DNA from 3 places in the Thalassobacillus sp. B23F22_16 genome. Region 2 is predicted to be linked to each of the others. Evidence: riboswitches for the same ligand, from Rfam matches in the RefSeq annotation. Region 2 holds a riboswitch; each other region holds the start of a gene.
What was found. Region 2 has a riboswitch for S-adenosylmethionine ahead of ACGTNI_RS05980 (methionine biosynthesis PLP-dependent protein). Riboswitches for the same ligand answer to the same signal wherever they lie in the genome.

Region 1 (4,240 bases), on a different contig from region 2:
CCAATTTTCGTAGGGTCACCGGTCACGGCAAGGACCTCGCGGATACCAAGTGTATGCAGTCCCATCAGGTGCGATTGCAGCCCGATCAAATTCCGATCACGACAGGCGATATGGACAAGCGGATTGATCTCATATTCCTGCTTGATGATTGTTGCCATCGCTGTATTGCTGATTCGGGGAGAGGCGAGAGAGTTGTCTGCTAGTGTTACCGAATCGACTCCAGCATCTCTTAAAGCCTTTGCCCCGCGCAGATATTTTTCTGTATTCAGTTTTTTCGGAGGGTCCAGTTCGACAATGATGGAACGCTGTTTCTTTGCGATTTCATGAAGGTGTTCCTCACGATTACTGTCATCTACCTGCTTAGGCACAGGTGGCTGTTTAATAGATACTACTTTCTCGGTAATCGGCTTTCTGCCTTTTACTTCTTTAGCGACCGCAGCAATATGCTCGGGAGTAGTCCCGCAGCAACCGCCGATCAGACGTGCTCCCTGCCGGTATAAGTCCAGCGCGCTTTTTTGAAAATAATTTGGGTCATTGGGATAAATTAATCTTCCATCCTCGTAATCTGGCAGACTGGCATTCGGATATGCAGAAAGCACTGCTTTTTCCGGTAGTGGAACATCTTCGAGTGCTTGAATCATATGATAAGGACCAAGACGGCAGTTGACGCCGACAACATCAGCACCTTTTTGTTCCAAAAGGTGAAGCGCATCTGCAAGCGGTGTACCATTTTGCATAACGCCGGGTTCATGCATCGATACTTCCGCAATTAATGGAAGATCAGTTTCCTGCCGGGCAATCTCTAAAACGGTTGTCAGTTCTTCCAGGTCATAGAAGGTTTCAAAAATCAATCCGTCTATATCTTCCATCAGCAGGCAATATAGCTGCTCGCGGAAACTGCGTTTCAATTCGTCCATTGTTGGTATTTCTTTTTGAATATCCCGAATGCCTCCGATGGTGCCTACGACATAGGCATCTTTACCGGCGGCTTCCTTTGCCAGGTGTACGGCTGCAGTATTGATCGCTTTTACGTGATCTTCCAGCCCGTAGCGGGATAATTTAATATAATTGGCTCCGTACGTATTGGTCTGAATAACATCAGCACCGGCACGAACATAGGCTTTATGCACATTTCGTACTTCTTTCGCATGGGACAGGTTCAGTTCTTCAAAACAGCGATCCACCCCGTAAGAATAGAGCAGGGTCCCCATCGCGCCGTCTCCGATTAATGTCTTTTCCTGTAGTGCTTGATCTAATTTCATTCGTTATCCTCCTAGTTCGACTTCTTGCTTGGTGGTTTGTTGCAATGCCTGGTCAAAGTCTTTTATGATATCTTCGGCTTTTTCCAGGCCGACAGATAGACGGAGCAGACCATCGGTAATACCGCGTTTCAGCCTTTCCTGTTCAGGCATGGAAGCATGTGACATCTTCGCCGGGTATGAAAGAATCGACTCGACAGCTCCCAGGCTCACTGCAAATACGGGAATTTCCACATGTTTAGAGAATTCACGGACAGCAGCTGCATCTTTCAACCGAAACGAAAGGACAGCACCGGGACCGTCTGCCTGATAGTTGTGGGTCGAAAAACCAGGATGAGTGGTTAGGCTTGGGTGATATACTTCTTCCACCAATGGATGCTCGGCTAGATACTGTGTGATTTTGATGGCTGATTCAGTCGACTGTTTCAACCGGCAGTCCAGTGTCTTCAGTCCACGTAAAACGAGCCAGGAGTCATGCGGACCAAGAATCGATCCAAAAGCATTCTGTAAATACGGGAGCTGTTCGGCAATCTCCGGATGGTTTGTAACGGCAAGGCCAGCCACAACATCACTATGACCTGCAATGAATTTAGTAGCACTGTGCAGGACCAGGTCGGCGCCCAGTTCCAATGGCCGCTGCAGGGCTGGAGTCATGAATGTATTATCCACGAATGTGTAGCAGCCGTGCGCTTTTGCTAGTTTAGCGACAGCACTGATGTCGGTTATGTTTAAGAGCGGATTAGCTGGTGTTTCGATGTAGACGATTTTGGTATTCGGCTGAATGGCTGTCGCTACCGCATGCAAATCCGTCATATCGACGAAAGTATGCTCGATTCCGAACCGGTGCAGGACCTCGTGGACCAGTCGGAATGTCCCACCGTAGACATCTTCCGTAATGACTACGTGATCGTTTTTTGACAACATCATGAACGAGGTGGAAATGGCAGCCATACCGGATGCGAAAGCAAGCCCTTTATCGCCGCCTTCCAGTCTGGCGATTTCCTCTTCCAGGGCTTCTCTTGTCGGGTTGCCGGAGCGGCTGTAGTCATATTTTCCTGGATTATCAAAGTCTGCTTGATGAAAAGTTGACGCCTGCTGAATCGGCACGCTCACCGCACCTGTGGTCGGGTCGAACTTATGATTACCGTGAAGAACGCGTGTTTGAAAAGAATACGAATGATCGGTCATGTACAATTCCTCCTCGTTGAAAAATCATAGGTAAATATAAAAAAAGCCTTCCCATAAGAAGAAGACTTTTGAATGAATAAGTTCCTCTCCTTATCTTCCAAGCTGCATCACACAACTTGCTGGAATTAGCACCTTTCTGGTCATACCAGTGGTTGCTGAGGCTTCGACGGGCCAGTCCCTCTGCCTCTCTAGATAAGAAATCATCGAGTAAGTATTTAATTGGTTCTCACTAACTTACACTAAAGCGGTGAATTTTACAAGGGTAAGAAGTGAATTTTTCGAATTTTCTAGTAGAAGAGAATGATTGACAACGGTGTAATCGGGGAAGGTAAAATAAGAGAAGCACTTCTATCGAAAAGGAGAATTAGATGATGAGTGAAGAAAAGAATTATAATAAAAAACTAAAGAACTTCAATCCCGGCAAAGCAGTGGAAACCGGGCGTAAATATTTTTCCGAGCGTAAGTTTTTTGCCAAGATGGGCCGCTATGCATTATTGCTCGGTTCTAAGATCGCTTACTACAGCTTCCTTTTGTATTACACATTCAAGAGCCCAAACACTCCGAAGAAAGACAAGCTTACGATTGCGGGTGCACTTGGTTACCTGATATTCCCAGCCGATGTCATTCCTGACTTCATTCCGGTCGTGGGTTTTGCGGATGACAGCCTTGCTATCATCTATGCCATATACAGTGTTGTTTCCCACATCGATGCGTCGATCAAAGCACAGGCCCATGCCAGCATGGCCAAGTATTTCGGCGAAAACTTCAGTAAAGCCGGTATCGATGATAACCTATTGTTTAATCAATCTGATAATGATGACGAAAATCATTCACAGGCACAATAATTTACAGGGCAAAGCGCTAATATAATTATAACCTCGCAAATATATCAGGGAAGTAGCAAATAAAATTCAGGCTGCCCTCTTTAAAATAATGCAGAATTCAATCCCCTCCAGAGGCGAGGGGATTTTGATTTGCTGTCAGCACCTATTTTGTTATAGGATAGAGCGATAAGATAAAGACTAAACTATTAGTAATACATGTAAAGGAGATTATTATGGCTGAAACAACACACCAACATCTACGAAAATTTCAAGAAGCAACTAAAGATAAAGGACGACTGCTGATTTGCTGCCCCGACCAGCCTGGGATCGTAGCAGCCGTTTCTAATTTCCTTTTCCAAAATGGAGCCAATATCATGGAGTCCAGCCAGTATACAACGGATGCCTATGAAGGAACATTTTTCTTACGGATTGAATTTGATTGTCCTGGACTGCAGGGAAAAGAAGAAGAGATGAAGAGCAAATTTCAAGCGGTAGCTGAAAACTTTAACATGCAGTGGGATATGAAATTTGTTTATCAGCTGAAGAGAACCGCAATTTTTGTATCCAAACAATTGCATTGCCTGCGTGAACTGTTATGGGAATGGCAGAGCGGTGACTTAGTAACCGATATTGCGGTTGTTGTCAGCAACCATGAGGATGCCAGGGACTTGGTAGAATCATTCGGTATCCCGTTTCATCATATTCCAGCCAATAAAGATATCCGTAAGGAAGCAGAGAAGAAGCAACTCGAGCTGCTGGAAGATTACAATATCGATCAAATCGTCCTGGCCCGTTATATGCAAATCCTGACTCCTGACTTCGTAGCTGCTTATCCATCCCAGATCATCAATATCCACCATTCGTTCCTGCCAGCATTCATTGGAGCGAATCCTTATGGCCGTGCCTATGAGCGAGGGGTAAAACTGATCGGTGCCACCTCCCATTATGTCACTAATGATCTGGATGAAG
Region 2 (4,240 bases):
TGAAAACGAAAAAGCTTTAAAATCATTGCCGGGCGGTGGCAGTACAACTAGATCTGCTGCTTCTCAAACAGATTCGCGATGGGGGAAAGTTTTTGCTGTCATTGTCCCGCTTTCCATGCTGCTGGTTATGTTATATATGGCATACACGAAATTCAGCAGTGGAAGAATGGGTGGTTTTGAAGGAGGAGACGGAGCGGCGTTCATCGGCGGTGTTGCTGTATTATTATTATCTTTTGCGACGCTTGCTTTTGGAAAAGGGAAGGCACTGGATCGTATTTCCGAGCACATTACAGAAGGTTTTGTATTTGCTTTTAAAGCGATGGGACCTGTCATCCCGATTGCCGGCTTTTTCTTCCTGGGAAGTGGAGATTTCGCCGGAAGCATTCTGTCACTGGGAGAAGAGGCCAGTCCAGCATTTTTGTTCGATCTCGTGCAGGCAGGTCAAAATGTAATCCCGGAAAATATGGTGCTGTCTGCCTTTGGTATTCTGATTATCGGTATGATCACTGGTTTGGATGGGTCTGGTTTTTCCGGTCTGCCATTGACAGGGGCATTATCTGGTGCACTTGCTTCAGGGAATATTGATCCTGCTACCCTGGCAGCTATTGGACAGATGGGATCCATTTGGGTTGGCGGCGGAACTTTGATCGCCTGGTCATCGCTGGTAGCTGTAGCTGGTTTTTGCGGGGTTTCTGTTATGGAACTTGTTCGCAAAAACTTCTTCCCTGTCATCATTGGGCTGATGGTATCCACTACTCTCGCTTTATTTATCTGGTGAAAATAGCCCCCTTACGCTCTTAGGGTAAGGGGGCATTTCCAAGGGGAAAAATCAGACATGCTGGTGCGAGTTTTCTAATGCCTGCTGTAGATCCTGAGTTAAATCCTCAACATTTTCGATTCCTACGGACATGCGAAGGAGCCTGTTACAAACTCCATAGCTGCTGCGAATCTCTTCTGGTATATCATAATGCGTCTGGGTAGCTGGATAGGTGATGAACGTTTCTGTTCCTCCCAGGCTCTCTGCAAATGTAATCAGTTTCAGTTGTTCGAGTAGATGTGGGACGGCTGTTTCATCCTGAACACGAAAGGAAACCATACCGCCTTTGCTAGGATATAAAACGTCAGCAATAAAAGGACTTTGTTCCAGGAACTTGACCAGCTGTTTGGCATTTTCTTCATGCTGTCGCATTCTCAACCCTAACGTCTTCATCCCTCGCATCAATAACCAGCTGTCAAACGGAGATAATACCGCTCCTGATGAATTTTGTTCCAAGCGAAGTTCTTCTAAAAGCTTGCCATCACGAGCTACTACTAATCCGGCAAGTACATCATTATGTCCGCCCAAATATTTAGTCCCGCTATGGAGAACGATATCCGCTCCCTGCTCAAGCGGACGCTGGAGGTATGGCGTGTAGAATGTATTATCCACGATTAATAAAATTTTGTTCTTTTCAGCAACCTTAGCCAGTGCCGTGATATCGATTTGTTTCATCAAAGGGTTTGTTGGAGATTCAATGAACAGTCCTTTCGTTCTATTTGTAATGACCTGTTCAAAATCTGCTGGGTCAGAGCTATTCAAATAGTGAAAGTTGAGGCCGAACTTTTTGAAATGAGTTTCGAAAATACGATAGGAGCCACCATAAACATCCTTCGTTACAATGAACTCATCCCCCGGTTCAAAAATCGAAAAAGTAGCCTGGATGGCAGCCATTCCTGAACTAAAAGCCACACCTCCTGCGCCGGATTCCAGATCAGCGATTGTCTGCTCCAACAAATCACGCGTCGGATTGCCTGTTCGCGAATAATCATACCCGCTTGATTTTCCGATCCCTTCATGCCGATATGCTGTAGAGAAATACACAGGAGGATTAACTGCTCCTGTTGCTGTTTCACTTCGGTTTCCTGTTTGTGCGAGTGTTGTATCAAGGTGATAAGTGCCCATCATTCCGTCTCCTTTATTGTAAAATAAAAAATCAGCCCTTCAGAAGAAGAGCTGATTTTACCGTCAATTAGCCACTTCTTCTTATTTTTCAAATGGATCATACCATTTGCTGGATGTAGCACCTCACCATAATGGCAGGTTGCTGAAGCTTCATCGGTCCAGTTCCCTCAGCTTCTCTTCATAAGAATTGTGAATATTCAATTGAAATGAGTTAATTACCAACATACAGGAATTTTGCTAATGATGCAATCACTTTTTCATAAAAACTTTCCCATTGCCAATAAAATTTTAACATGACTTTTAACATAGCTATATTTTAAAAGAAAAAACCAGACCATGTATTGATGGTCTGGTCCAGGGGTTAAACTGGTTCAGGTACTTTTGTATGCAGGGGAGGTGTTACCAGCCAGCCCTTCTCTTTATTCAGACGAAGCGCTTTAGCGGCAGCCTGGGTTTTGTTCATATGGAACTGCCCGAACATCATCGCAACGTCTTCACGCGTACACTGTCCGATGACCTGGCTGCAGGCAACCATTCCCAGTGATAAATCTGCGGAAACCTGCGCGCTGATTTCCGGATCGTTGAAACGTGCGCCAACCGGGATATCCTCTAACGTAGCATTGGATCTTTCTGGAGCGGAAGGAGGTAATGCTATCCCGTTCGTTTTCAGAATCTCTTCAATACTTTCTGATTCATGCTTGATTCCCTCAATTAACTCTTCAAGCAACTTCATCAATTCTTTATCTCCTGTATGGTTCATAAACGTCTGGTAACGTGTGTAATTTCCTTTAGCCACGGCTAAATAGGACCACATTCCGAACACTTCCCCATAATGGAGAGGCTGTTCTTTAGGATCGCCTGTTAAAATTCCCATTAGAAACACTCCTTTTTTTGTGGTACATAGCTAGTATTTATATTGACTGGGCAACCTATACCTGCCTAAAACAGGCAGAAGATGTTTAATATGTTCATTTATGCGGAACATATTAAACAAACGATTCAGGAGGTGACGTAATGCCTTGGGATAAGAATGATTATCCAAGCTCTCTGAAGAATTTAAATAGCGCCGTCAGGAATAAAGCGATTGATATAGCAAATGCTATGTTAGATGAAGGCTATGATGAAAACCGTGCAATCCCAATCGCTACAAGTCAGGCGAAAGAATGGTACGACAATGCATCACAAAAAGAAATAAATGAAATGAAAGATGTCGATGATAAGGAATTGAAGGAACGGGAAGATAAACAATATGACAACCGGCCGGAATTATTGGACCGTGGAGAACATGTTGTCGCCCATGATGACGGTTGGGCAGTCCAGGCTAAAGGAGCCAAAAAGCCTGACCAGGTGTTTGACAACAAAGATGAAGCGATTGATCGTGCAAAAGAAATTGCTGAAAATAAAGGCACCAAAGCTGTCATTCATAAGAAAAATGGAGACGTTCAGAACGAACACAATTATGAAAACAGCAACAAGTAATGAAACAGACCTCAAAAAAAGGTCTGTTTTTTTGTATCTCGCAATAAGGTTTGAACCAGCGAATGAAACTTTTGGAATAGATGAAGAATAAGCATAGGACGTATGTATCCTTCTGTTAGGGCGTTTTTCCTGAGTTGCGTTTTTTTGACAGGATTCCTCTAAAACTGTCTAGAAAGCTCAAAGAGAACCCGAATAAAATGACGAAAGGATGCATGGTTATGAAAAGAAAAGCATTAAATATCGCTTTATCTGGTGTGTTGTTAAGTTCAGGTCTTGCTTTTGGTACAGTAGACTCTGTAAGTGCGAACGGCCCGAATTACAATGGTAATGAAACGATCAAGAACGAGCGTTTGCATTCGTATAGTGAAATGGTCAAACTCCTTGAAAGGGTCGATCAAAAGTCCGAAAACTTGACGTTAGAAGTATATGGACAGTCTGTAAAAGATCGTGATTTATACCTTGCTAAGTTTGGGGAAAATGAAGATAATCCGACAATCTTATTTTTGACACAGCAGCATGGAAACGAAACATTGACAACGGAAGCTGCTTTGAAAATGGTTCAATACTTAAGCACAGACAGCAATGAAGTTCAACAAATCTTAGATAATGTAAATGTATTGATTGCTCCTCGTCTCAATGTCGATGGAGCAGAAGGCGATGTAAACTTCTCACTGGACGACTATGTCTCAGGGACACATACGCGTTATAACGCAAATGGAGTAGATCTTAACCGGGATCACGTTGACCGTGAGCAGCCGGAAACAAAAGCCCTGCATGAGAATGTACTTGCAAAGTATATGCCAGACTATATGATTGACT
Region 3 (4,240 bases), on a different contig from region 2:
TATAAATTCTCCCCGGTAATCGTTTCTGGTCCTTCTTCTAAAGTGACGTCTTCATTCTCTTTCACCCAAACCAATGCAGGAGCCAGTTGAGCAACTTCCTCCCGGTTATTTCTTATTTCAGTGGCAGACTCACTGTAAACAATATCAACTTTAGTATCGAGCAGCTCGTCTTTTTCTGATATATCTTTCACTTGGAAGCCTAGACGTTCCAATTTCTTGATTTCTGATTTACCCGTTTCAGAAAGTTCTCCTGTCGTGACAATCACACGTCTTCTCAAATCTCCATTTTCGCGATCCAGCGAGGAACCGAGAACAGATTGGACAGTATCTTTTGCATTCTTGGGAGCAGGTGTTTCCGCTCCTGTTGCTAATTCAATTGCCTGATCCAGTTCGGCAAGCAGGTCGGTGGTAGATTCCAGACCAATGGATAAACGGATCAATTCTTCAGTAACACCCGTTTTCTCAAGGTCCTGGGCGCTTAGCTGCTGGTGTGTCGTAGAAGCAGGGTGGATGATCAATGACTTGGCATCGCCGACATTGGCAACATGTGACCACAAGTTGATGTTATCAATCATTTTCCGACCGGCTTCTCGTCCACCCCTGATACCAAATACAACAATAGAACCTGCACCATGGTTCAAGTACTTTTTGGCCAGGTGGTGGGTAGGGTGGCTTTCAAGACCAGGATAGTTCACCCATTCGACTCCATCATGTTCCACTAGATGTTGTGCTACTTCACGCGCGTTTTGTGTGTGCTGCTTGATGCGAAGGTGGAGGGTTTCCAGACCTTGCAGTAACAGGAATGCGTTTTGTGGGCTTAGGCAAGCACCGATATCCCTAAGCAGCTGTACACGCAGTTTGATGGCGAAAGCCAATGGGCCGACATCATAGGCATAACGAAGTCCGTTGTAACTTTCATCAGGTTCCGTGAAGCCTGGGAACTTGCCGTTCGTCCAATCGAACCGGCCACTGTCTACCACTACGCCGCCGATGGTGGTACCATGACCCCCAATCCATTTAGTAGCCGAGTGAACGACGATATCTGCTCCCCATGATATCGGTTTGCAAATATATGGAGTAGCAAACGTGTTGTCGATAATGAGTGGGATACCATTTTCATGAGCGACATCTGCCACTGCTTCAATGTCCAATACATTCAAACTCGGGTTGCCAATGATTTCAGAAAAAACAGCCTTCGTATTTGGCGTAATAGCTTTTTTGATATTTTCCGGGTCAGTACTGTCGACGAAATTAACTGTAATGCCATAGCGCGGCAAAGTATGAGTGAATAAATTATACGTCCCACCATACAAGTTGGTGGACGCAACAATTTCATCACCGGCAGAAGCGATATTAAGAATGGCCAACGTGATCGCAGCCATTCCGGAAGAAGTAGCTACTGCAGCAGCACCATCTTCCAGCAAAGCGATTCGTTGCTCGAAAGCATCGACAGTCGGGTTCATGATTCGGGAATAAATGTTTCCTGGCTCAGCAAGACCAAACAGGTTTTTAGCGTGCTCCGTATCACGGAATACATAGGAAGTAGTTTGATAGATTGGAACGGCACGGGAGCCGGTCGAAGGGTCGACTTCCTGTCCTCCGTGTAATAATAATGTTTCCGGGTTGTATTGATTGAATGGTAGACTCATTAATATTCCTCCTTGAAAATTGTAAATAATCGATTTGGATGTAAAGGTATTCCACGCAGAAACAGTGGGGGAAAGATTTCGAAGGGAAAACAAAAAGCCCTCTTCCTAAGAAGAGGGCGTATATACGGTCCTCCTCTTATCTTTCAGATCCACAGATCTGTAGGAATTAGCACCTTTTCAAGCAATGCTTGATGGTTGCCGGGCATCGTCGGGCCTAGTCCCTCCGCCGCTCTCGATAAGAGATTCGATTGGTTGTTGCAATATTTATGCTTGCTACGTATTCTAGATGATTACAAATTTAAAGTCAAACAATTTTTTATTTTTAAGAAAGATTCTCTATTAAATCTTAGTGCTGATTTAACATTGGGAAAGGATAGGCTGGCAAGACCCCACAGAGCTTTAGCTCGAGGATGCTTGCCGTCTTCCCCGCGGAAAGAAATTAATGCGTAATCACCTTGGGAGACACGACACGCATAAGCAGAACATCAAAAGGGAAGTGATTTTTCTTCCCGTTGATGGACTGCTTATGTCGCGAGTGTCTAGGTGATGGAGCTGGAAAGCGAATCCTTCCCCAACGCCCCTTCTACTCATACAACATTTCGAAATCAAGTCTTCGACTTTTCGACCAGGAAAGGCTTAATGGTAATTTATAGAGCGGGCGATGTTTTGCTGTACAGGTTAGTGGGAACAGGAGTACCAAGAACAAAAGATAGAGGAGTGGATGACATGAAAAAATATAGCGTAGAACCTAACAAAGATGTAACAGGCTGGTTTGTAAAAATTGAGGATATAGCTCCGACAGATCTATATGATGAAAAATCAGTAGCCATTGAAAAAGCGGAAGAGCTGGCAAAAGAAAATAAACCAAGCAAAGTATCGATCCAGGATGAAAATAAAGAAGTGATCGAAGAAAGGACCTTTTAACAATCGAGTTACTTCATAAATGCAAACAAGCTCAGAGTCACTATTTGGCTCTGGGCTTGTTTTATTTAGGGCGCTTTTGTTTTCATTTCTTAGTAACTTGAAAATAATCAGTTTTTTTCTTGGCGGGTTTCGTGTATTTCGGCTAACCTTAAGTAAGAGAAAATCAGTAAAGGCGGGATTACATGAAGCGAGCAGATTATGACGTCATCATTGTGGGGGCAAGAGCTGCAGGGGCGAGCCTCGGAATTTTATTAGGCCGGCAAGGTAAAAAGGTACTGCTGATTGATAAAGCAGCATTTCCCAGTGATGTGTTGTCTACGCACCACCTTTCACACCTGAATTATTTAAAACAATTAGGTGTGCTGGAGGCGGTTGAAAAAGGTGGACTGAGAAAAATTACAAGGATGCGGACATATATTGGAGACAGCTTGATGGAAGGACCCCGCCAGTCATATACGATGGCTCCGAGGAGGGATTTTCTGGATTATACATTACTTAAGCATGCGCTTGAATACCCTCACGTAGAAGTGATGGAAAAAACACGAGTGGACGGACTAGTCTGGGGCTCAGACCGGGTTTTTGGAGTGGAAATTGTACATAACAATGGCGAACGAAGTGAGATTTACGGGGATCTTGTCGTGGGAGCAGACGGGATGCGTTCCCGAGTAGCCCAATGGGTTCAAGCGGAAAAGTATAACGATTTACCTGCTCTTAGACCGGTTTTTTATGGATATTATGAAGGTGTACACCCATTGGAAGAGCCTGCCACCGAAATTTTTCTCCAGGATGGCAGGATTGGCTTTTTGTTTCCGATGGAGCCAGGGAGGGATTGTCTCGGATTAGAAATTCATCAGGGGGAATTTAAAGATTTTACCAGAAATCCTCAACAAATGTTTGAACATTATTATGGCCAGTTTTACCGCATGGATATACGGTTGAAGCAAGCGAAGCTTCAAGGAAGAATAACAGGCGGTGCCGGAGTGGAGAACTTTTTTCGAAAGCCTTATGGAAAAGGCTGGGCCTTGATTGGGGACGCAGCACATAGCAAAGATCCGAGCACTGGTCTTGGTATCAATGATGCTTTCCTGCAATCTTTTCTACTTGCGGAAGCGATTGACCAATACAGTAAGGGAGCAGATTGGAAACAATCGATGGAGCGATTCCATCAGCAGCGGGACAAGCAATTGATACCCTCCTATCAATTGACGATTGAGTACATACAATCTGTACGTTCCTGGTCTGAAAAAGAAAAAGCATTTATTAATACAATAGCCGCCAATCCCATTGTATGGAACAAATTAACTCCGCATTTACCGGAGCTGCTTGAACATCATACAAAAGACAGTCCTATATTATGGAAGGCGGTTAAACAAGAAGCAGCAAACCTAATGAAAGAGGAATAAGCGTTACTCTAATATCTTGTTGGAAACCATGAAACGATATTAAGATAAGTGGAAGAAACACCTGGAGGATAGTCCTTCTTTTAGCGGAAAATAATGTTAAAATGAATGTAGTCAGTACTATAGCGAAGGGGAGGAAGGTCAACTTTGTGGACAAAGGCAGTGGCTTACGAAAAATTACAGGAGATCTATACAGATCAAGTCATGCAGGAAGAAAAACGGCGTGTATTTCAACAAGTATACAGTCATCTACTCGCTCATCTGGAT

Region 1: linked by a shared signal. The riboswitch ahead of metC (cystathionine beta-lyase) and the one ahead of ACGTNI_RS05980 (methionine biosynthesis PLP-dependent protein) in region 2 are both predicted to bind S-adenosylmethionine.
Region 3: linked by a shared signal. The riboswitch ahead of ACGTNI_RS10570 (O-acetylhomoserine aminocarboxypropyltransferase/cysteine synthase family protein) and the one ahead of ACGTNI_RS05980 (methionine biosynthesis PLP-dependent protein) in region 2 are both predicted to bind S-adenosylmethionine.

The regions. Positions count from the first base shown of each region.
Region 1 covers NZ_JBIEKD010000015.1:68,589-72,828, reverse strand. Annotated here, with positions in the region: gene ACGTNI_RS12925 (bifunctional homocysteine S-methyltransferase/methylenetetrahydrofolate reductase) at 1-1,262, opposite strand, end outside; gene metC (cystathionine beta-lyase) at 1,266-2,447, opposite strand; SAM riboswitch class I at 2,535-2,646, opposite strand; gene ACGTNI_RS12915 (YkvA family protein) at 2,819-3,292, shown strand; gene purU (formyltetrahydrofolate deformylase) at 3,505-4,240, shown strand, end outside.
Region 2 covers NZ_JBIEKD010000005.1:55,223-59,462, forward strand. Annotated here, with positions in the region: gene ACGTNI_RS05975 (hypothetical protein) at 1-778, shown strand, start outside; gene ACGTNI_RS05980 (methionine biosynthesis PLP-dependent protein) at 830-1,942, opposite strand; SAM riboswitch class I at 2,021-2,129, opposite strand; gene ACGTNI_RS05985 (DUF3231 family protein) at 2,304-2,816, opposite strand; gene ACGTNI_RS05990 (DUF2188 domain-containing protein) at 2,957-3,421, shown strand; gene ACGTNI_RS05995 (M14 family metallopeptidase) at 3,640-4,240, shown strand, end outside.
Region 3 covers NZ_JBIEKD010000011.1:86,937-91,176, forward strand. Annotated here, with positions in the region: gene ACGTNI_RS10570 (O-acetylhomoserine aminocarboxypropyltransferase/cysteine synthase family protein) at 1-1,649, opposite strand, end outside; SAM riboswitch class I at 1,783-1,891, opposite strand; gene ACGTNI_RS10575 (DUF2188 domain-containing protein) at 2,376-2,573, shown strand; gene ACGTNI_RS10580 (NAD(P)/FAD-dependent oxidoreductase) at 2,756-3,976, shown strand; gene ACGTNI_RS10585 (hypothetical protein) at 4,121-4,240, shown strand, end outside.